2 linked regions of the Streptomyces venezuelae genome follow. The protein of the gene in region 2 interacts with the protein of the main gene of each other region in a pairwise test. Links are inferred from orthologs where the notes say so. Each region holds a gene or a part of one and is shown on either strand. Other genes may lie near its edges. The genes, in order: ftsZ and rlmN.

Region 1 (10,381 bases), 4.0 Mb from region 2 along the record:
TGCGAGGAGGACCACCTCACCTGCGTCGGCTCCCGCGCCGAGCTCTCCGACCTCACGGGCACCGACCAGTCCGGCCTGGACCCGCACCGCCCGTTCATCGACGCCGTCACCTTCCCCTGCCCGCAGGAAGGCTGCGGAACGACGGCCACACGCGTGCCCGAGGTCATCGACGCCTGGTACGACTCGGGCTCGATGCCGTTCGCGCAGTGGGGCTACCCGCACAAGAACAAGGAGCTCTTCGAGAGCCGCTACCCCGCGCAGTTCATCTCGGAGGCCATCGACCAGACCCGCGGCTGGTTCTACACGCTGATGGCCGTCGGCACCCTGGTCTTCGACAAGTCGTCCTACGAGAACGTGGTCTGCCTCGGTCACATCCTCGCCGAGGACGGCCGCAAGATGTCCAAGCACCTGGGCAACACCCTGGACCCGGTCCCGCTCATGGACCAGCACGGCGCCGACGCGGTCCGCTGGTTCATGGCGGCCGGCGGCTCCCCCTGGGCGGCCCGCCGCGTGGGCCACGGCACCATCCAGGAGGTCGTCCGCAAGACCCTCCTCACGTACTGGAACACGGTCGCCTTCCAGGCGCTGTACGCCCGTACATCGAAGTGGGCCCCCAGCGAAGCCGACCCGGCGCCCGCCGACCGCCCGCTCCTGGACCGCTGGCTGCTCAGCGAGCTGCACGCGCTCACCGACCAGGTCACCCAGGCACTGGAGAGCTACGACACCCAGCGCGCGGGCAAGCTCCTGTCCGTCTTCGTCGACAACCTCTCGAACTGGTACGTCCGCCGCTCCCGCCGCCGCTTCTGGCAGGGCGACAAGGCGGCCCTGCGCACCCTGCACGAGGTCGTCGAGACGGTCACTCGCCTGATGGCCCCGCTGACCCCGTTCATCAGTGAGCGTGTCTGGCAGGACCTGATCGTGCCGGTGACGCCCGACGCCCCGGAGTCGGTGCACCTGTCCACCTGGCCGGAGGCGGACCTCTCCGCCATCGACCCGGACCTGTCCCAGCAGATGGTTCTCGTACGCCGACTCGTCGAGCTCGGCCGCGCCACGCGCGCCGAGTCGGGCGTCAAGACCCGCCAGCCGCTGTCCCGCGCGCTGATCGCGGCGACGGGCTTCGACTCCCTCAACCCGGAGCTGCACGCCCAGATCACCGAGGAGCTCAACGTCTCCTCGCTGGCGTCGCTCTCCGAGGTCGGCGGTTCACTGGTCGACACCACGGCCAAGGCGAACTTCCGGGCGCTCGGCAAGCGGTTCGGCAAGGGCGTGCAGGCGGTCGCCAAGGCCGTCGCCGAGGCGGACGCCGCCGCGCTGTCCCTCGCCCTGCGCGAGGGCACGGCCTCCGTGGAGGTCGACGGCGAGACGGTGACGCTGGCCCCGGACGAGGTCATCATCACGGAGACCCCCCGCGAGGGCTGGTCGGTGGCGTCCGAGTCCGGCGCCACGGTCGCCCTCGACCTGGAGATCACCGAGGAGCTGCGCCGGGCAGGACTGGCCCGCGACGCGATCCGCCTGATCCAGGAGGCCCGCAAGAACAGCGGCCTGGACGTCGCGGACCGGATCGCCCTGCGCTGGACCTCGACGGACGAGGCGGTGTCCACGGCCCTGGCCGAGCACGCCGGGCTGATCGCGGACGAGGTCCTCGCGACAGACTTCGCCGAAGGCGAGGCGGCGGACGACTCCTACGGAGCGCCGTTCACGGACGACTCCCTGAAGCTGACCTTCCGCCTCCGCAAGGCGTAAGCACCCGCACGAAGGCCCGGTCCCGCCGATGATCTCGGCGGGACCGGGCCTTTTGCGCATTCCGGCCCAGGGCGGGCGCACAAAAGGGCCGGGCCCCCAGAAACTCTGGGGGCCCGGCCCTGAACGCTGCCGACGCCTAGGGCGTGGTCACGCCCGTCAGTTGTCGTCCTCGTCGATGAGGAAGCCACGCATCGGCGACGGAGCCTGCTGCATCGGGGCGGGGCCCTGCGGCCGCACCGGCGCCATCGGCTGGGTCATCGCGGGAGACATCTGCTGCTGGCCGCCGTAGGACGGGCCGCCGTTGGGCTGGTTGTTGCCGCCCATCGACTGGTTGCCGCCGTAGGACGGGGCACCCGCACCGGCCGGAGCCATCGACGGCGCCGGGGACGGCGGCAGCGAGGCGGCGGCCGGAGTGCGCGGCGGGGCCAGCGAGTCGTCGGCCTGGGTCTCCAGCTGACGCAGCTGCGACTCCAGGTACGACTTCAGACGCGTGCGGTACTCGCGCTCGAAGCCGCGCAGGTCCTCGACCTTGCGCTCCAGCGTGGCGCGAGCGGACTCCAGGGAGCCCATCGCGACGCGGTGCTTCTCCTGTGCGTCCCGCTCCAGGGCGTCGGCCTTGGCACGGGCGTCACGCTCGAGGCCTTCGGCGCGCGAACGGGCCTCGCCGACGATCTTGTTGGCCTCGGAACGGGCCTCCGCGATCGCCTGGTCCGCGGTCTGCTGCGCGAGGGAGAGCACACGGGCGGCGCTGTCGCCGCCGGGGCCCTGACCGGGCTGCGGCATCTGCGGGCCGTGACCGCCCATCGGACCGCCCATGGGGCCGCCCATCGGACCCTGGCCCATCGGGCCCGGACCCTGCGGGCCGCCCTGCGGACCGTGTCCACTGGGGCCTGCGGGCAGCTGCGGAGCGCCACCGGGCAGCTGCGGCGGGCCGCCCATGGGGCCACCCATCTGCTGCTGCGGCGGGACCGGCTGCGGACCCGATATTGCGGCGGGCACGGGGGCACCGGGACCGCGCTGGTCCTGGGGGCCGGGGCCGTCGGGGCCCTTGCGCATCCCGCCCTGCTGCTGGTTCTGCGCGGCGGCACGGGTGGCCGCGGCGAGCTTGGCACGCAGGTCCTCGTTCTCACGGAGGAGCCGCGTCAGTTCGGCTTCGACCTCATCGAGGAAGGCATCGACCTCGTCCTCGTCATAGCCTTCTCGGAGGCGGACGGTCGTGAACTGTTTGTTCCGCACGTCCTCGGGGGTCAACGGCATCTCTTCACCTCAACGTAGTCGTCGGCATTCGGCAAGACCGTATTAGACATCGCACTCATCACAGCTGACTCACGATGTGGATCAGGATGTAGACGATGATCATCAGTACGAAGAAGGACAGGTCGAGCGCCACGCCCCCGAGACGCAGCGGCGGAATGAACCGCCGCAGGAGCTTGAGCGGTGGATCAGTGACAGTGTAGGTGGCCTCCAGAACGACCACCATCGGCTTGCCGGGTTGCCATGAGCGGGCGAACTGGAAGACGTAGTCCATGACCAGCCGGAAGATCAGCACGATGAGGAAGCACATCAGCGCGATGTAAAGCACCTGCACGACCACGCTCATGTTCGCGGTTCCCTCTCCCCTGTTACTCGTACTTCGTCGATCCGGTACTGCGGTTACGGCAACTACTGCATCACTGCGTCTCAGCTCTGGTTGAAGAACCCGCCCTCTGCGATGCGAGCCTTGTCCTCCGCCGTTACATCGACGTTAGCAGGCGACAACAGGAACACCTTCTGCGTCACTCGTTCAATGCTGCCATGCAGGCCGAAGACCAAACCGGCCGCAAAGTCGACAAGTCGCTTCGCATCCGTGTCGTCCATCTCCGTCAGATTCATGATCACCGGAGTGCCTTCACGGAAGTGTTCCCCGATGGTACGGGCCTCGTTGTAGGTCCGGGGGTGCAATGTGGTGATGCGGTAGGGCTCCCGCTCGGACACGACCTTGGGCATGATCACCGGTGCGTTCTTCTCCAGGCTCTGGCGTTCAGGTGTGATGGATGCCACGGGGGCGATTCGTGCCGGACGTCCGGATTCCGCGGCTGGCGAAGCGGAATGGGCCGCCGGCTCGCGCGGGGCGGGCGGCTGCACCACTCGCACCGATTCGTCCCTTTGTGACTGGTGGGACTGGTGCGACTGATGCGCTGGTTCGTGCCTCCTGCGGTCACGCTCCGGCTCCGGCTCGGGTTCGAACTCGTCATCGGGGTCGAACCCCGGACCGTCGTACCCATCGTCCTCCACGAGGCCGAGGTAGACCGCCATCTTGCGCATCGCGCCGGCCATGCTCTGAGTCCTCCGCTCTGTGGTGGATCGGCTGTCGTCACCAACTGCTCGCGATCCACGAGGTATCCCCGCCCAACAGCGAGAATGACCATATTTTCTGCTGTGGTCCGACTTCTTGGCGACGTTACCCGAGCCCGGCTCGGACTCCGAGTACCGCCGTTCCGACGCGCACATGTGTCGCCCCGGCCGCAACAGCCTGTTCGAGGTCCGCACTCATCCCTGCCGACACCATGTTCGCAGCAGGATGAGCCGCGCGCATGAGGGTTGAGAATTCCATCAACCGCTCGAACGCCGCCTGTTGCCGGCCCGCGTACGGTCCGGTGAGCGGGGCGACGGTCATCAGACCGTCGAGCCGCAGCCCCGGCGCCCCCGCCACGAGACCGGCCAACTCTTCGATTCCGCCCGGCCCGACGCCCCCGCGCTCGCCCCGGCCGTTCTCCTCCGCGTCGAGCGCGACCTGGATCAGACAGCCGAGCTCGCGCTCCGCGCGCACCGCGGCCGTCGAGAGAGCTGTGACGAGCTTGGGACGATCGACGGACTGCACCAGATCGGCATAACCGACCACGGAACGGACCTTATTGGTCTGCAACTGACCGACGAAGTGCCAGGTGAGAGGGAGGTCCGCGCACTCCGCCGCCTTCGGCGCCGCGTCCTGGTCGCGGTTCTCCGCGACGTGCCGCACACCGAGTTCGGACAGGATCCGCACATCGCTCGCCGGATAGGTCTTCGTGACCACGATCAGGGTCACTTCCTCGCGCTTGCGTCCGGCCGCGGCGCACGCCGCGGTGATGCGCTCCTCGACCTGCGCGAGATTCGCCGCGAGTTGGGTCTTCCGCTCCGTCATGCGCTATCAGTCCAGCCAGACATAGCCCGCGAGACGACCGGTGGTCCGGTCGCGGCGGTACGAGAAATGGTCACCGGATTCCAGGGTGCACACCGGCGACTGCGCCCGGTCGCACACCCCGAGCCGCACCAGCTGGGCGTGCACCCCGGCGGTCACGTCGACCGCGGGCGTGCCCCAACTCGTCTCGGCGTACGCCGCGGGCTCGATCGCGGCGGCGTCGGCGCGCATCGCCTCCGGCACTTCGTAACAGCGCCCGCAGACCGCGGGACCAGTGCGGGCGACGATGCGGCCGGGCTCCGCGCCGAGTCCCACCATGGCCTCGACGGCGGCGGGAACGACGCCCGCCAGCATGCCGGGACGGCCCGCGTGCGCCGCGGCCACCACCCCGGCGACCGGGTCGGCGAGCAGGACCGGCGTGCAGTCGGCGGTGAGGACGGCGAGGGCGAGGCCCCTGCGGGCGGTCACCACCGCGTCGACGGCCGGGATCTCGGCGTCGGGGCCCCAGGGCCCGTCGACCACCGCGACATCGCGGCCGTGCACCTGGTTCATCCAGACGACGCGGGCCGGGTCGAGGTCGAGGGCCTTGGCGGCGAGCGTGCGGTTGGTGCGCACGGCCTCGGGGTCGTCGCCGACCGCGCCGCCCAGGTTGAGCTCTTCGTACGGAACGGCGCTCACCCCGCCCCACCTGTCGGTGAAGGCGAAGTGCGCGCCGCTCACGGTGCTGTGCTTGCTTATCACTTCAAGAAGTCCGGCACGTCCAGCTCTTCGGCCTGGCTGTCCTGGTAGGGACGGGCCGGCGGGACCTGCGGCGGGGCCACCGGCGCGGACGGGGTCTCGCTCACCGGGGCCGCCTCAGCGGGCTCCGGGGTGGCGGGCTCGTCGCGCGGGGTGACGGAGCCGAGTCCGCCGAAGGCCGGGCGGGACGATTCGGCAGGGCGGGCGGGCGTCGCGGGCTCTTCCCGCTTGGCCTGGCCGGACGATGCCGAGCCGAGGACGTTGTCACGCTTGGACGGTGGCTGTCCGCCGTCGAAGCCCGCCGCGATGACGGTGACCCTGACCTCGTCGCCGAGGGCGTCGTCGATGACGGCGCCGAAGATGATGTTGGCCTCTGGGTGCGCTGCCTCGCTGACCAGCTGGGCCGCTTCGTTGATCTCGAAGAGACCGAGGTCCGAGCCGCCGGAGATGGAGAGCAGCACACCGCGGGCGCCGTCGATGGACGCCTCCAGGAGCGGCGAGGAGATCGCCATCTCGGCCGCGGCCACCGCGCGGTCGTCGCCGCGGGCCGAGCCGATGCCCATGAGCGCCGAACCGGCCTCGGACATGACCGACTTGACGTCGGCGAAGTCGAGGTTGATCAGGCCGGGCGTGGTGATGAGGTCGGTGATGCCCTGGACACCGGAGAGCAGGACCTGGTCCGCCGACTTGAAGGCGTCGAGGACGGAGACCTGGCGGTCCGAGATGGACAGGAGCCGGTCGTTGGGGATGACGATGAGGGTGTCGACCTCTTCGCGCAGCTCCGCGATGCCGTCCTCGGCCTGGTTGGCGCGGCGGCGGCCCTCGAAGGTGAAGGGCCGGGTGACCACGCCGATGGTGAGGGCGCCCAGCGAGCGTGCGATGTTGGCGACGACAGGTGCGCCGCCGGTGCCGGTGCCGCCGCCTTCGCCGGCGGTGACGAAGACCATGTCGGCCCCCTTGAGGACCTCCTCGATCTCCTCGCGGTGGTCCTCTGCGGCCTTGCGGCCGACGGCCGGGTTGGCGCCGGCGCCGAGTCCGCGGGTGAGTTCACGGCCCACGTCGAGCTTGACGTCGGCGTCGCTCATCAACAGGGCTTGCGCGTCGGTGTTGATGGCGATGAACTCGACGCCCTTGAGACCGACCTCGATCATCCGGTTGATGGCATTGACACCACCGCCGCCGACACCGATGACTTTGATGACTGCGAGGTAGTTCTGCGGTGCTGCCACGTCGAAGGCCTCTCGCCTCGAGTTACGTGTCGCCGTTTCGCTCTGGCGCGATACGACGACTGATGCCGAATGGGACGGTCCGAACGCCGACCCGAACCCTAACGCTGAAGTTTAGGGTTACCAGTGTGTCTGTTCCTTGGACTCTTCCGAACAGGACACTAAGTCGACAAGTGGCGCACGTTCAACGAACACGCCGAACCTCCCGTTTTTCTTTTCACCCTATGTGATCAGCCGTAGCGCTGCCGAACCAGGGTGCTGGCCTGCGACGATACGCGTCAACTGCCCGACGATGCGGGGGCGGTGGGGACGCTCACGTCGAAGTGCCGTGCCTTGGGCGCCGCTTTCATGAGCGCGGTGAGGGTAGTGGCCTTGGACCGCCCCTTCTCGCCGCTGCCCCAGTCGACGGTCCGTCCGCCCTTCAACTCCAGCGAGATGGAGTCGTACGAACGGACCTTGATGTTCCGGGTATCGCGGGCGACCGCTTCGGGCAGGTCACCGGCGACCCGCACCGCCTCGCGCAGCAGCCGGTCGGTGCCGAAGCGGCGCAGGCTGGCCGCCGCGCTGTCCCGGTCCACCCTCAATTCGAGCTTCGGGACTCCCCCGGGCGCGCGTCCGACCGTGGCGAATCGCACTCCCTCGGCGTCCACTTCGACGAACTTTCCGCCCTTTTCGATGAGGAGAACCGGCTTGCGTTCCGTCACTTTGAGTCCGATTCCGTGCGGCCAGGAGCGGACGACGTCAACCGAGTCAATTCGGGGCAATTTTGAGCGCAGCCGGTCCTCGATCGCATCCGTGTCGACCGAAATCAGTGGTTCCCCGACGGGGGCGTCGGCCGCCTCGCGGACTTCTTCGGGCGTCAGGACGCGGGTTCCCGACGTCTTCACGTCCTCGAGACGCAGCCACTGCGAACCGTAGAGCGCCCAGACCGCCCCGGTGCCGAACAGCACGGCGAGCACCGAAACGATGATCACAGTGCGCGAACGCGGCAGCCGGAGGCGGCGGGTGCGCTGCGGGCGGGGCGGGCCGGACTTCTTCTGCTGCCGTTCGGCGGTGGTCGGTCCGGCCACGGTCCCCTGCCTTCTCACGCGTTGCGGCGTGACGCAATCGCCTCGTACACCATGCCGACGAGCAGTTCGTCGGCGTCCCTGCGGCCGAACTCCGAGGCCGCGCGGGACATCTCGTACAGCCGGTGCGGGTCGGCGAGCACGGGCAGCACGTTGCCCTGGACCCACTCGGGCGTCAGTTCCGCGTCGTCGACCAGCAGTCCGCCGCCGGCCTTGACCACCGGCTGGGCGTTGAGCCGCTGTTCGCCGTTGCCGATCGGCAGCGGGACGTAGGCGGCGGGGAGCCCGACGGCGGAGAGTTCGGCCACGGTCATCGCGCCCGCGCGGCAGAGCATCATGTCGGCCGCGGCGTACGCGAGGTCCATCCGGTCCACGTACGGTACCGGGATGTAGGGGGGCATCCCCGGCATCTGGTGCACTTGCGGCAATTCGTTCTTCGGGCCGACCGCGTGCAGGATCTGGATGCCCGCGCGCTGGAGGACCGGAGCGACCTGCTGGACGACCTCGTTGAGCCGCCGGGCGCCCTGCGAGCCGCCGGAGACGAGCAGCGTCGGCAGGTTGGGGTCGAGGCCGAAGGCGGCGCGCGCCTCGGGACGGACCCGGGCCCGGTCCAGCGTCGCGATGGTGTGCCGCAACGGGATGCCGATGTATCGGGAGTTGCGCAGCTTGCTGTCAGGGGTGGCGACGGCCACCCCGTGCGCGTACCGCGAACCGATCTTGTTGGCGAGGCCGGGGCGCGCGTTGGCCTCGTGCACGACGATCGGTGTCCCGGTCCGCTTGGCCGCGAGGTAGCCGGGCAGGGCCACGTAGCCGCCGAAGCCGACGACGCAGTCCGCCTTGGTGCGCTCCAGGATCTGCTCGGCCGCCTTGATGGTGCCGCGCAGCCGCCCCGGGACGGTGATCAGTTCAGGGGTGGGCTTGCGCGGCAGCGGTACGGCCGGGATCAGCGCGAGTTCGTAGCCCCGCTCGGGTACGAGTCGGGTCTCGAGTCCACGCTCCGTGCCCAGGGCCGTGATGCCCACGGTCGGGTCCTGCCTCCGCAGGGCGTCCGCGAGGGCGAGCGCGGGCTCGATGTGGCCGGCGGTCCCCCCACCGGCGAGTACGACATGCACCGAAATTCACCGCTCTCCGGACGAACGCGCCTTGACGCGCCGTCGCATCGTGTTCCATCTCACCCGAGGTTGCCGCATGGCCAGGGCCGCCTTCGCCGCCGGGTCCGATCGCGCGAAGGCGATGAGGAGTCCGATGGCGAACATGGTCGGCAGCAGGGCCGAACCCCCGTAGGAGAACAGCGGGAGCGGGACACCGGCGATCGGCAGCAGACCGAGCACCGCACCGACGTTGATCACGGCCTGCGCCGTGATCCAGGTGGTCACGCCTCCCGCGGCATACCGTACGAAGGGGTCCTCCGTGCGTCCGGCCACGCGGATACCCGCATAGCCTAGAGCCGCGAACAGGGCGAGCACCGACAGTGTCCCTGCCAGGCCGAGTTCCTCCCCGGTGATGGCGAAGATGAAGTCGGTGTGCGGTTCCGGCAGTTGACCCCATTTTTCCACACTCGCGCCGAGTCCGGAACCGAAGAATCCGCCGGAGGCGAGGGCATAGATGCCGTGCACGGCCTGCCAGCACTGGTCGCCGGGGCCCGGATCCGTCGCGCCGATGCAGGCGAGCCTGGCCATGCGGTTGGGGCTGGTCTTGATGAGGATCACACCGAGGACCGCCGCGATGCTGAGCACCCCCGCGAAGAGCCGGGTGGGCGCTCCGGCCAGCCAGAGCAGTCCGAAGAGGATCGCGGTGAGAATGATCGCCGTGCCCATGTCGCCGCCGAGCATGATGAGTCCGAGCAGCATGAAGGCGACGGGGACGAGCGGCACGAGCATGTGCTTCCACTGGGCGAGGAGCCGCTTGTCGTGCTTGCGCGCGAGCAGGTCGGCGCCCCACAGGACCAGGGCGAGCTTGCCGAACTCACTGGGCTGGAGCTGGAACGGGCCGCCCAGGTAGATCCAGTTCTGGTTGCCGTTGACGCTGCGCCCTATCCCCGGGATCTGTACGAGGGCCATCAGGAAGACGGTCACCGCGAGGATCGGGTAGGCGAGCGCCCGGTGCAGTTTGATCGGCATCCGCATGGCGACCAGGAGCAGGATCGTGCCGAGCACGGCCGCCACGAACTGCTTGCGGAAGAAGTACGAGGCGGGCAGGTTGAGCTGCAGCGCCTGGATCATCGAGGCCGAGTAGACCATCACGAGGCCCAGGACGGTGATCAGCAGGCTGCTGCCGAAAATCAGGTAGTACGCCGTGAGCGGCCTGTCCCAGGCCTTGCGGACCCTGTTGTAGAGCCGCCTGGGCCCGCTCTCGCCCGGAGGCTGGGAGGCTCCTCTGGCGCGTACCGGAGCCGGTCGCCTCGCGACCCGCACGGAAGACCTGGCCACGTTCCCCTCCCAAGGGTGTGC
Region 2 (10,336 bases):
CGGAGTTCGACGACGAGACGCTCCCGCAGCGAACGGTCGAGCTGGCCGAGCGGCTCGTCGAGCATCAGCAGCCGGGGGCGTGGCGCGAGTGCCCGCGCCAGCGCCACGCGCTGCTGCTCACCACCGGAGAGCGCCGCCACCGCACGCCGCTGCGCCTTCGGGAGGCCGACGAGGTCCAGCAACTCGGCGACCCGGTCGGCCTGTTCGCCGCGCGACGCACCGTGCATGCGCAGCCCGAACGCGACGTTGCCCGCCACGTCCCGCTGCGGGAAGAGCTGGTGGTCCTGGAACATGAGGCCGACGCCCCGCTTGTGCGCGGGCACCCCGCGCTGGTCGCGCCCCCCGAGGACGACCCGCCCCGAATCGAGTCCCTGGAGCCCGGCGACCACCCGCAGCAGCGTCGACTTGCCGCTGCCGCTCGGCCCCAGCACACAGACGATCTCATGCTCGGCGACATCGAGGTCCACGGCGTCGAGCGCGGCCCGCGCCCCGAACCGTACCGTCGCGTCCCGCAGGCTCAGCAGCGCGTCCGTCATCAGAACTCCCCCGTGGTGCGCCCGGTCCGGACGCGTTCCAACATCATCAGGGACACCGCGCACACCACCATGAGAATCGTCGAGAGGGCCATCGCCTGGCCGTAGTTGAGGTCGCCCGCGCGTCCGAGCAGGCGGGCCACGGCGACCGGCAGCGTCGGGTTGTCGGGGCGTGCGATGAAGACCGTCGCGCCGAACTCGCCGAGCGAGACGGCGAAGGCGAACCCGGCGGCGATCAGCAGTGCCCGCCACACCATCGGCAGGTCGACCTCGCGCCACGCCCGCAGCGGCGAAGCCCCGAGCACGGCCGCCGCCTCGCGTAGCCTGCCGTCCACCGCGCGCAGGACGGGCAGCATGGTGCGTACGACGAACGGCACCCCGACCAGGGCCTGGGCGAGCGGCACCAGGATCCAGGAGGACCTCAGGTCCAGCGGCGGCTTGTCGAGCGTGATCAGGAACCCGAAGCCCACCGTCACCGCGGAGACGCCGAGCGGCAGCATGAGCAGCGCGTCGAACCCGCGCACGAGACGCCCCGCGCGCCGGGTGAGGGCGGCGGCCGCGAGCCCCCCGATCAGCACGGTGATGCCCGTGGCGACCACCGCGTATTGCAGCGAATTACCGATGGCCTCGATCGGCGGCACGAGGAAGGCGCCGCCGTCCGCCGAGGTCAGCTCCTTGTAGTACGCGACCCCGAAGCCTTCGGGACCGTCGAAGGACCGCTGCACCAGCACGCCGAGCGGCAACAGGATCAGCAGCACGACCGTCACCATGACGAACGCGAGCAACGTCCACTGCCCGGCGCCGCGCGGCCTGCGTGCCACCGCGGAGGCGTCGACGAGCTTCAGCGCGCTCTCGCGCCGCCGCACCGTCCACGCGTGGATCGCCAGGATCAGGCCGACCGCGGCGAACTGCACGAGAGTCAGGACGGCGGCCGTCGGCAGGTCGAGGAGTTGCGCGGTCTGCCGGTAGATCTCCACTTCGAGCGTCGAGTACGCGGGTCCGCCGAGGATCTGCACCACGCCGAAGGAGGTGAAGGTGAAGAGGAAGACCATGAGCGCGGCGGCCGCGACGGCGGGCGCGAGCGCGGGCAGCGTCACCGTCCGCCACGCGGCCCACCGGGAGGCGCCGAGCATCCGCGCGGCCTCCTCCTGGCGCGGGTCAAGCTGCGACCAGAGGCCGCCGACGGTCCGTACGACGACCGCGTAGTTGAAGAAGACGTGCGCGAGCAGGATCGCCCACACCGTGGTGTCCAGGCGTACGCCCCACAGCTCGTCGAAGAGCCCGCCCCGCCCGATCAGCGCGAGGAACGCCGTGCCGACGACGACGGTCGGAAGCACGAACGGCACGGTGACGACGGCCCGCAGCACCCGCTTGCCGGGGAAGTCGAAGCGCGCGAAGACGTACGCGCCGGGGAGCGCGATCAGGAGCGTGAGCGCCGTCGACGCGAGCGCCTGCCAGGTGGTGAACCACAGCACCTGCCGGATGTCGGACTGCCCGAGGACGTCCGTGATCCGCCCGAACCGCCACACGCCGTCGACGTGCAGCCCGCGCGCGACGATCGCCGTGACGGGATAGGCGAAGAAGAGTCCGAAGAACGCGACGGGCACGGCCATCAGACCGAGCCGCGTCGCGCTCCCGCGCCGGGACCCCGCGCGTGGGCCCGGTTTCGCTACTTCAGTACGAGCGAGGTCCACGACTTGATCCACGGCTCGCGGTTGTCGGCGATCTTCTTCGGGTCCATGGTCTGCGGGTCGTCGACCGTCACGCCGTGCTCGGTGAACAGCTTCGGCAGCTTGGTGCCCTCGCGCACCGGGTTCACGAACATGTTGAGCGGCATGTCCTCCTGGAACTCCTGGCTCGCCAGGAAGTCGAGGAGCGCCTTGCCGCCCTTCTCGTTGCCCGCGTTGCTGAGCAGGCCCGCGTACTCGACCTGGCGGAAGCAGGTGCCGGTGGCGACGCCGGTCGGCGCCTGCTTGGGCTGCGGCTCGCCGTACAGCACCTCGACGGGCGGCGAGGAGGCGTACGACACCACGAGCGGCCGGTCGCCCTTGGCCTTCTTGCCACCGGCGGACCCGGAGAACTCCTCGTTGTACGCCTGCTCCCAGCCGTCGACGACCTTGACGCCGTTGGCCTTGAGCTTCTTCCAGTAGCCGGCCCAGCCGTCGTCCCCGTACGCGGCGGCGGTGCCGAGCAGGAAGCCGAGGCCGGGCGACGAGGTCGAGGCGTTCTCGGTGACGAGCAGGTTCTTGTACGCGGGCTTGGTCAGATCGGCGAAGGACTTCGGGGGCGCGAGCTTCTTGTCGGCGAAGTACTTCTTGTCATAGTTGACGCAGATGTCACCGCTGTCGACGGGCGTGACCCGGTGCTTGCCCTCATCGACCCGGAACTCGGCCTTGATCTTCTCCGAGCCCTTGACCTCGTGAGCCTGGAAGAGCCCGTTGTCGAGCGCCCGGGAGAGGAGCGTGTTGTCGACGCCGAAGAAGACATCGCCCTGAGGGTTGTCCTTGGACAGGATCGCCTTGTTCACGGCAGCGCCGGCGTCACCGTCCTTGAGGACCTTGACCTTGTACCCGGACCGCTTCTCGAAGTCCTTCAACACGTCCTTGGAGACATTGAAGGAGTCGTGACTGACCAGCGTCACACTCTTGGAATCGGACGTCCCGGACCCGCCCCCGGAGCTGCCGCACGCGGAGACGGCGACGAGCCCGATGCCCACCGCCACGGCGGTGAACGTGACCTTCTTGGTGCTCCCTGACTTGGTGGTGCTCACTGACTTTCCTCCTGGGTGACCAGGAGAAGACGCGGCCCCGCCCGCGCACCGACGGCACGCGGGCAGGGCGCTACAGCTTGAGTGATGCCCGAACTTCCTACCCAGAATGACCTGGGCGAGGTTCAGAGGGTCTGCGGCCCACCTGTCCAAGTGACCGCACTCTCAGCGCTGTGGCGCTCCCCTGTCGGAATATGCAGATGTGTGTACTCGTACGCAGCGGTACGCCCGCCAGACTACCTCTCGACCTACCGCTCGGCCGCCGCCAGCTGGCCGCACGCCCCGTCGATCTCCTGACCACGGGTGTCCCGAATCGTGACGGGCACACCGTGGGCGGCGATGGCCTCCACGAACGCCTTCTCGTCCTCGGGCCGCGAGGCCGTCCACTTCGACCCCGGCGTCGGGTTCAGCGGAATGAGGTTGACGTGCACGGGCTTGCCCTTGAGCAGCCGCCCGAGCCGGTCACCACGCCACGCGTGGTCGTTGATGTCACGGATGAGCGCGTACTCGATGGACAGTCGGCGCCCGGACTTCGCGGCGTACTCCCACCCGGCGTCCAGCACCTCCCGCACCTTCCACCGCGTGTTGACCGGTACGAGGGTGTCGCGCAGCTCGTCGTCCGGCGCGTGCAGCGAGATCGCGAGCCGGCACTTGAAGCCCTCGTCGGCGAACCGGTGGATGGCGGGCACGAGCCCCACCGTCGACACGGTGATACCGCGCTGCGAAAGACCGAGACCGTCGGGCTCCGGGTCGGTCAGCGCACGAATGGCACCGACGACCCGCTTGTAGTTGGCGAGCGGCTCGCCCATCCCCATGAAGACGATGTTGGACAACCGTGCCGGCCCACCCGGAATCTCGCCGTCCCGCAGCGCCCGCATGCCGTCGACGATCTGATGCACGATCTCGCCGGTCGACAGGTTCCGGTCGAGACCGGCCTGCCCCGTGGCGCAGAACGGACAGTTCATGCCGCAGCCCGCCTGCGAGCTGATGCACATGGTGACCCGGTCCGGGTACCGCATGAGCACGGACTCGACGAGCGTCCCGTCGAACAGCCGCCACAGCGTCTTGCGCGTCGTGTCGTCGTCACAGCTGATGTGCCGCACCACAGACATCAGATCGGGCAGCAACGCGTCCCGCAGCTTCTCGCGCGCCCCGGCCGGGATGTCGGTCCACTCGGCCGGGTCGTGCGCGTACCGCGCGAAGTAGTGCTGCGAGAGCTGCTTGGCACGGAACGGCTTCTCGCCGATGGCGGCGACGGCTTCCTTGCGCTCGGCGGGCGTGAGGTCGGCGAGGTGCCGCGGGGGCTTCTTGGCACCGCGGGGCGCGACGAAAGTGAGTTCTCCGGGTACAGGCATGGTCCTTCCAGTGTCGCAGATCCACATCGCTGACCTTGGCTCACGGAGATCGGTGTAGGTCATCACTGCCCGTCATCGGTCGTTGTGGGCCCTCCTCGCACGGCCCACAGGTCACAGGCCTGAAAGTGCCTTCATGCTCACCCCGCTGCGGTCACCGACTACGAGAAGCAGCTCTGCCTCACCTCCCGGCGCCGCGACGCCGCCCAGGGCAAAGGCTCCGTCGCCAGGCCTGCCGCGCGCGGGGAGTGGGGGTGGGAGATGCCACCCAACGTCATCGACCACGCCGCCTGAGCCGACAACAGATCGGGATCAAATTCCCTAAGACGCCCATCGGACGGACACGAGCTTCGTCGCACGGGCTTTTGATCCGGAACCCATAACGGAGCACAGACATACGCAGTGAGAACGACACCTGCACATACAACTGAAAATGAGGCAGAGCCTGGGACCCGCACGTCCGAGAGGATGCTTTACCCCGAGGTGAAACATGCCTTTCACCTCGGGGTGCGAATCACCTTCGGCCTCTAGTTGCAACCCAGAAGACCAACAGGGCGCCCGGTACAGCAATAGCCAAATAGAATAGGGCCGACTGAGCCACGCTTCCGTCATCTGCCACAAATTCGCTACCGATTAGCAGGACGAAGAAGAAGGCGAATGCGGCGACGGCCGTTCCGATAGCTGATGGGGTGCGCATGCTCCCCTCCTAGGCGTTTAGTAGCACTTGGCGCCCTTGAACTTGGCAAGGTAGGTGAACTTGAACTCTACACCCTTCTTGCACTTGTCGATCTTTTCGTTGCCCATGGATACAACCGCGGCGTAGACGCCTGCGGCGACGGCTCCGCCGATCCCTCCGGTGATGGCGCCGATGAGACCGGCTGCAGTAGCCGCAGACCCAGCATTGACGGCCTTGGCCTGAGACTTGCTCAGCTTCACGTAGACGTACCAACCAAGGCTGACACCACGCGCCACGACCTCGGTCGCGTCAGCCTCCGGCACCTCACCCTTTACCACCGTGACGACCGGGGAATCTTTGAACGCCTCGACAGCCTCTTCGTAGGTGTATCCCTGCGAGGCGAGGTCCAGGTAAGCGCCACCATCGTCAACTGCCGCAACTGCGGCGGGCTTTATTTTGCCCTGCCTGGCAGTTGAGGCAGACGCCGCAGGGGCAACCGCAGCCAGCAGCGCACCAGTCATGACTGCCGAGCAAGTTGCCTTGAAAACACGGGACTTGATCACTCGTAACCTCTGCCTTCATAACGCTAGGGATTCCTCGGGGTGTTCGGACCAAAGGACCGTAGCATGATCAAATCTTTGCCAACCTCGCCTCAACGAGGCAAGACGACGGCACGTCAATTCTGCTGCCATGTAGGGAAGTTGCAGAACTCTCCAGTGCGCGCGTACCCGCCAGAGCTGGAGCCCGGTTCATTTCGCTTTTGCGCATTTGAGATCCAATCGAAATCTACAGCGCTGTAGAACAGGCTCAAATGGTTCTAAATGGCTCAAAAGCAACTACCCGTTCGCGATCACCACGAGCGCTTCAGGCACGAGGCCCCTGAACTCGTCAGCCACAGCCCGTTAGGTCCCCCCGGTCTGACCCACGTGCCGTTACGGACGAGCCCAGCCGCCCAGAGCCAACTCCGGCCGCTCTTCCTGGCCTTCATCTGCACATCTGCGGCGGCGAAGGGCTGGCAGGCCGACCGGCCCGCACCCCACGCCCTGTCACAACTCGGAGGCTTCACCATGCTGTTGGGAAAGAGCACTCCCACGCGCTACGAGATCAGCATCACCCCCGTCGCCCCCGTCCGGCGGCCCATCTGGTTCTGGGCCCTGATCGTTTTGCTCGTTCTCGCCCTCGCCGCCGTCATCGACGGGCACGACGAGGACGCCAGCCCCGCGCACCGCCCCGAGCACACGCAGACCGCCGACACCCGCACCCACGGCCAGGAGTAGCGCCGTGGCCTGCCGCGAGTGCACCGCGGGACACCCCGTCCTGCTCGACTCCTACCCGGCCGGCGACACCCGCGCCTCCTGGTCACCGCGCACCGTGCCACCCAGGCCCGCAATGAGGCCCCTGGCCCGGTCCACGTCCACTACGACCAGGCCAACGACACCTTCGCCGTCATCCGCACCGCCCCTAGGAGAACCCCGCATGAGTGCCGCCCTGTGGCCCGTCACGGCCCGCATCACCGCCACATTGGACGCGGCCAACGGCCGTGACGAACACGAGATCGCAATGCGCCTGCTCAAGGTCAACGAGGAGGCCGGGGAAGTGGCCGCCGCGTACATCGGTGCCACCGGCCAGAACCCCCGCAGGGGCCTGACCCACAGCCACAACGACGTCGCCCAGGGAACTGGCCGACGTCATCGTCGCCGCCGCGGTCGCCCTGCTCTCCATCACCGACCACGCCCCCTCCGTACTCAACATCAAGCTGCACAACGCCGCTCAGCGGCTCACCCTGCCTCCCCGGGACGGACGCTGATGGCCCGGTTGCGCATCGAGCGCACCGCTTGGCCCCGGCCCGCCCTCGTCCTGTCGGACACCCCGCGCCCCGACTGTCCCGACTGCGAGGGCGCGGGCGCGGGCGGCACGGAGTACGACCCCGGCGACCCCGAAACCGGCGAATACGCCGGTACCAACTGGCACCGTGCCACTGCTGGAACGCACAGCGCCGCTGGATCGTGCTGCCGCTCCCGCGCCGCCGCTGGCACCCGCGCCGTCACACCGACCCGTGGGCCGCCCACGGCTACAGGGACGGTCCGCCCTTCTAACCCATTGACCAGGGAGATTCCATGTCGTTCGGAGAGACCCCCGTCACCGTCGTCGGCAACCTCACCGCCGACCCCGAGATCAAGTTCACCGAGGGCGGGGCCGCACTCGCCAAGTTCACCATCGCGACCACCCCGCGCGTCTTCGACCGCGAGTCCAACCAAGGGAAGGACGGCACGTCGCGGCAGGGCGAAGTCTTCGGTGTGCCGGTCGACGCCGTGGGGTCCCTTACGGGCTGGCTGCACGACGGGCTGCAGATCAAGGTCGTGACGGGCAGGGCGCTCTTCGGGAAGCCCAAGAACAACAAGGTGCGTGACGTGCCGCTCCCCGATTCAGTCGCTCAGGCACTCACTCAGCACATGCAGCACCATCCGCCCGTGGACGTCACGCTTCCGTGGAAGAGGCCCGATGGCCCGCCCGTCACCAAGCGGCTCATCTTTTCGGGCCCGAAGGGCAACCACGTCTACCGGAGCAACTTCGACATCAGCCCGTGGAAACCAGCTCTTGCTACGGCAGGCCCCATCGACAAGCCGGAGGACGGCGCCCCCCTGCCCTCGGCTCGCGAGCACGGCATGCACGCGCTTCGACACTTCTACGCTTTTGTGCTCTTGGACGCTGGAGAGAACATCAAGACGCTCAACAGCTACCTCGGGCACACAGATCCCGGCTTCACTCCGCGGGTCTGCACGCACCTCATGCCGAGCAGCGAGTCCCGGACGCGAAGGGCAATCGACACCCTCTGCAAGAGCGCCAGCGAGGGCAACGAGGCTCAGGCAGCGTAGAAACGCAGGGGAGGCGAGAGTGCAGGTAGACCCAGGTTCCCTGCACTCACTCTCCACGCGAGCTACCCGGGCTCGCTATGCAGTGAGCGCCAGCGCGGGAACAATGCCCCCATGGGCGTTTGGGGGACGTTGCTCGCAACCGTTGTTGGTGCTGCGATCGCTCTACTGGGGCAGCACCTCGTGAAGCGCGCTGAACACAGGGCTCGCATCTCGGAACTGCTCTTGGAGCAATGCGCTCTGGTAGCCGCCTCATCCTCAGACTTCCATAACCGTGTCTGGGAGGAGCGGGTCCTCAACATGGTGGACCGCGTCAGTAGCTGGGATGTATCGGCTCACCAGCTGGCATCGGCTCGGCTGCGAATCCTCTCGAAGGACCGGGCCCTGCTCTCAGCGCTGCAGGAACTGAACAGGGCCGGTCAGCAACTCGGCAGCTACTGGCGGCGAGGCATCGTGGACGAAGCCGAGTTCACCAGCCGTTGGAACCGGCACCGTATCGCCACCGAACAATTCCTCGCCGCGAGCGGCGAGGTAGTCCATCAACGCCTCTCACATGCATGAGCAGTGAAGTCCCACCGCCCAGCGACGGCCCAGCGCCCCCGAAGAGGCCTCCCTACCAGTGCCAAACGATCAGGTAGGGGGCCTTTCACGGACGAACCACTGGCAGTTCCCCGGGCACAGGCAGGTCCTTCCAGTGCCGCAGACGTACGACGAAGGGCCCGCCGCCCTGTGGACAACGGACCCCTCACGCACATCTACGCAGGTCAGGCCTCGTATCAGCCGAGCCCCACGAACGCCACGAGCAGCAACCACACCACCGGTGCGGTCGGCAGCAGGGAGTCCAGGCGGTCCATGATGCCGCCGTGGCCCGGCAGCAGCGTACCCATGTCCTTGATGCCGAGGTCCCGCTTGATCATCGATTCGCCGAGGTCGCCGAGCGTCGCGCTCGCCGCGACGGCGAAGCCGATCACCAGGCCCTGCCACCACACACCGTCGTCGATGAGGAAGTGCAGGCACAGCGCGCCCGCGGCCATCGCGAAGGTGACCGCGCCGACCAGGCCCTCCCGGGTCTTGCCGGGGCTGATGCGCGGCGCCAGCTTGTGCTTGCCGAAGCGCCAGCCGATCGCGTACGCCCCCGTGTCACTGACCACGGTCAGGAGCAGGAACGTCAGGACCCGCTGCGGACCGTCGTCCGCGGTGAGCATCAGCGCCACGAAGGTCGCGAGGAACGGGACGTAGAAGGCCGCGAAGACCCCCGCCGTGACGTCCTTCAGATAGCCCTCGGGCGGCTCCGTCATGCGCCAGACGAGGACGGCGAGTGCGGTGAGCGCCATCGCGACCCACGCGCCCTCGGTCCCGCGCACGTACCCGGCGACGACCATCGCCGCGCCGCCCACCGCGAGCGGCACGAGGGGCGCCTTGATGCCCTTGCGCTCCTCCAGGCGGGAGGTGAGCTCCCAGAGGCCGACGACGACGGCGACCGCTATGACGCCGATGAAGACGGCCTTCACGATGAACAGCGACGCGATGATCACCGCGCCGAGTCCCACACCGACTCCTATGGCTGCCCCGAGATCGCGGCCCGCGCTCTTCTTCTGCGGTGCGGCCGGGGCGGGCTGCGGCTGTGGTGCGCTGGGCATGGGCTCCTGCGGAGGCTCGTCACGGAACAGGGGGCCGCCCATCCGAGTGGCCCCCCGGTCGTCGTCCTGGTCTCCGCCGGTCACGGGTACGTCGGGCACGATGGGCATGGGCTGCGTCTCGGACGGAAACAGCGCGTCCTGCGCATCGTACGCGGGACCCGGCGGGGTCGCCCCCTGGCCGGGGCCCTGGTCGGACGGCCCCCAATACCCGGCTCTGGGCGGCGCCCCCCAGGAAGAGTCGTTCACGGATCGATTTCCTGATTCCTCGGACTCGAGCCTCGGCTCAGACTTCGAGCAGCTCGGCTTCCTTGTGCTTGAGCAGCTCGTCCACCTGGGCGACGTACTTCGCGGTGGTGTCGTCGAGCTCCTTCTCGGCGCGGCGCCCCTCGTCCTCGCCGACGTCGCCGTCCTTGACCGCCTTGTCGAAGGCCTCCTTGGCCTTGCGGCGGATCGACCGGATCGAGATCTTGGAGTCCTCGGCCTTGGTCTTGGCGA

The links.
Region 1: the proteins of rlmN (region 2) and ftsZ interact in binary tests that used the Escherichia coli proteins (3 or more experiments, as listed by UniProt). The link is inferred for Streptomyces venezuelae from one-to-one orthologs.

The regions. Positions count from the first base shown.
Region 1 is NZ_CP029193.1:2,036,100-2,046,480, forward strand. The notes cover bases 4,753-7,671. They hold ftsZ (cell division protein FtsZ), read right to left. Parts: upstream 6,868-7,671; coding sequence 5,638-6,867; downstream 4,753-5,637. Other genes in these bases: DEJ47_RS09465 (YggS family pyridoxal phosphate-dependent enzyme), read right to left, coding at 4,753-4,903; pgeF (peptidoglycan editing factor PgeF), read right to left, coding at 4,910-5,620; DEJ47_RS09485 (cell division protein FtsQ/DivIB), read right to left, coding at 7,143-7,671. In the rest of the region: ileS (isoleucine--tRNA ligase), read left to right, coding at 1-1,743; DEJ47_RS09450 (DivIVA domain-containing protein), read right to left, coding at 1,900-3,000; DEJ47_RS09455 (YggT family protein), read right to left, coding at 3,059-3,343; DEJ47_RS09460 (cell division protein SepF), read right to left, coding at 3,424-4,059; more of DEJ47_RS09465, read right to left, coding at 4,184-4,752; more of DEJ47_RS09485, read right to left, coding at 7,672-7,934; murG (undecaprenyldiphospho-muramoylpentapeptide beta-N-acetylglucosaminyltransferase), read right to left, coding at 7,949-9,043; putative lipid II flippase FtsW, read right to left, coding at 9,050-10,345. UniProt on the Escherichia coli protein: Essential cell division protein that forms a contractile ring structure (Z ring) at the future cell division site. The regulation of the ring assembly controls the timing and the location of cell division.
Region 2 is NZ_CP029193.1:5,987,412-5,997,747, reverse strand. Bases 2,603-5,476 are described here. They hold rlmN (23S rRNA (adenine(2503)-C(2))-methyltransferase RlmN), read right to left. Parts: upstream 4,656-5,476; coding sequence 3,549-4,655; downstream 2,603-3,548. Other genes in these bases: DEJ47_RS27850 (hypothetical protein), read right to left, coding at 5,367-5,476; DEJ47_RS27860 (thiamine ABC transporter substrate binding subunit), read right to left, coding at 2,603-3,303. In the rest of the region: DEJ47_RS27870 (ABC transporter ATP-binding protein), read right to left, coding at 1-536; DEJ47_RS27865 (ABC transporter permease), read right to left, coding at 536-2,227; more of DEJ47_RS27860, read right to left, coding at 2,203-2,602; more of DEJ47_RS27850, read right to left, coding at 5,477-5,849; DEJ47_RS27845 (hypothetical protein), read left to right, coding at 6,255-6,605; DEJ47_RS27830 (single-stranded DNA-binding protein), read left to right, coding at 7,446-8,204; DEJ47_RS36595 (hypothetical protein), read right to left, coding at 8,592-8,741; DEJ47_RS27825 (phosphatidate cytidylyltransferase), read right to left, coding at 8,978-10,087; frr (ribosome recycling factor), read right to left, coding at 10,125-10,336.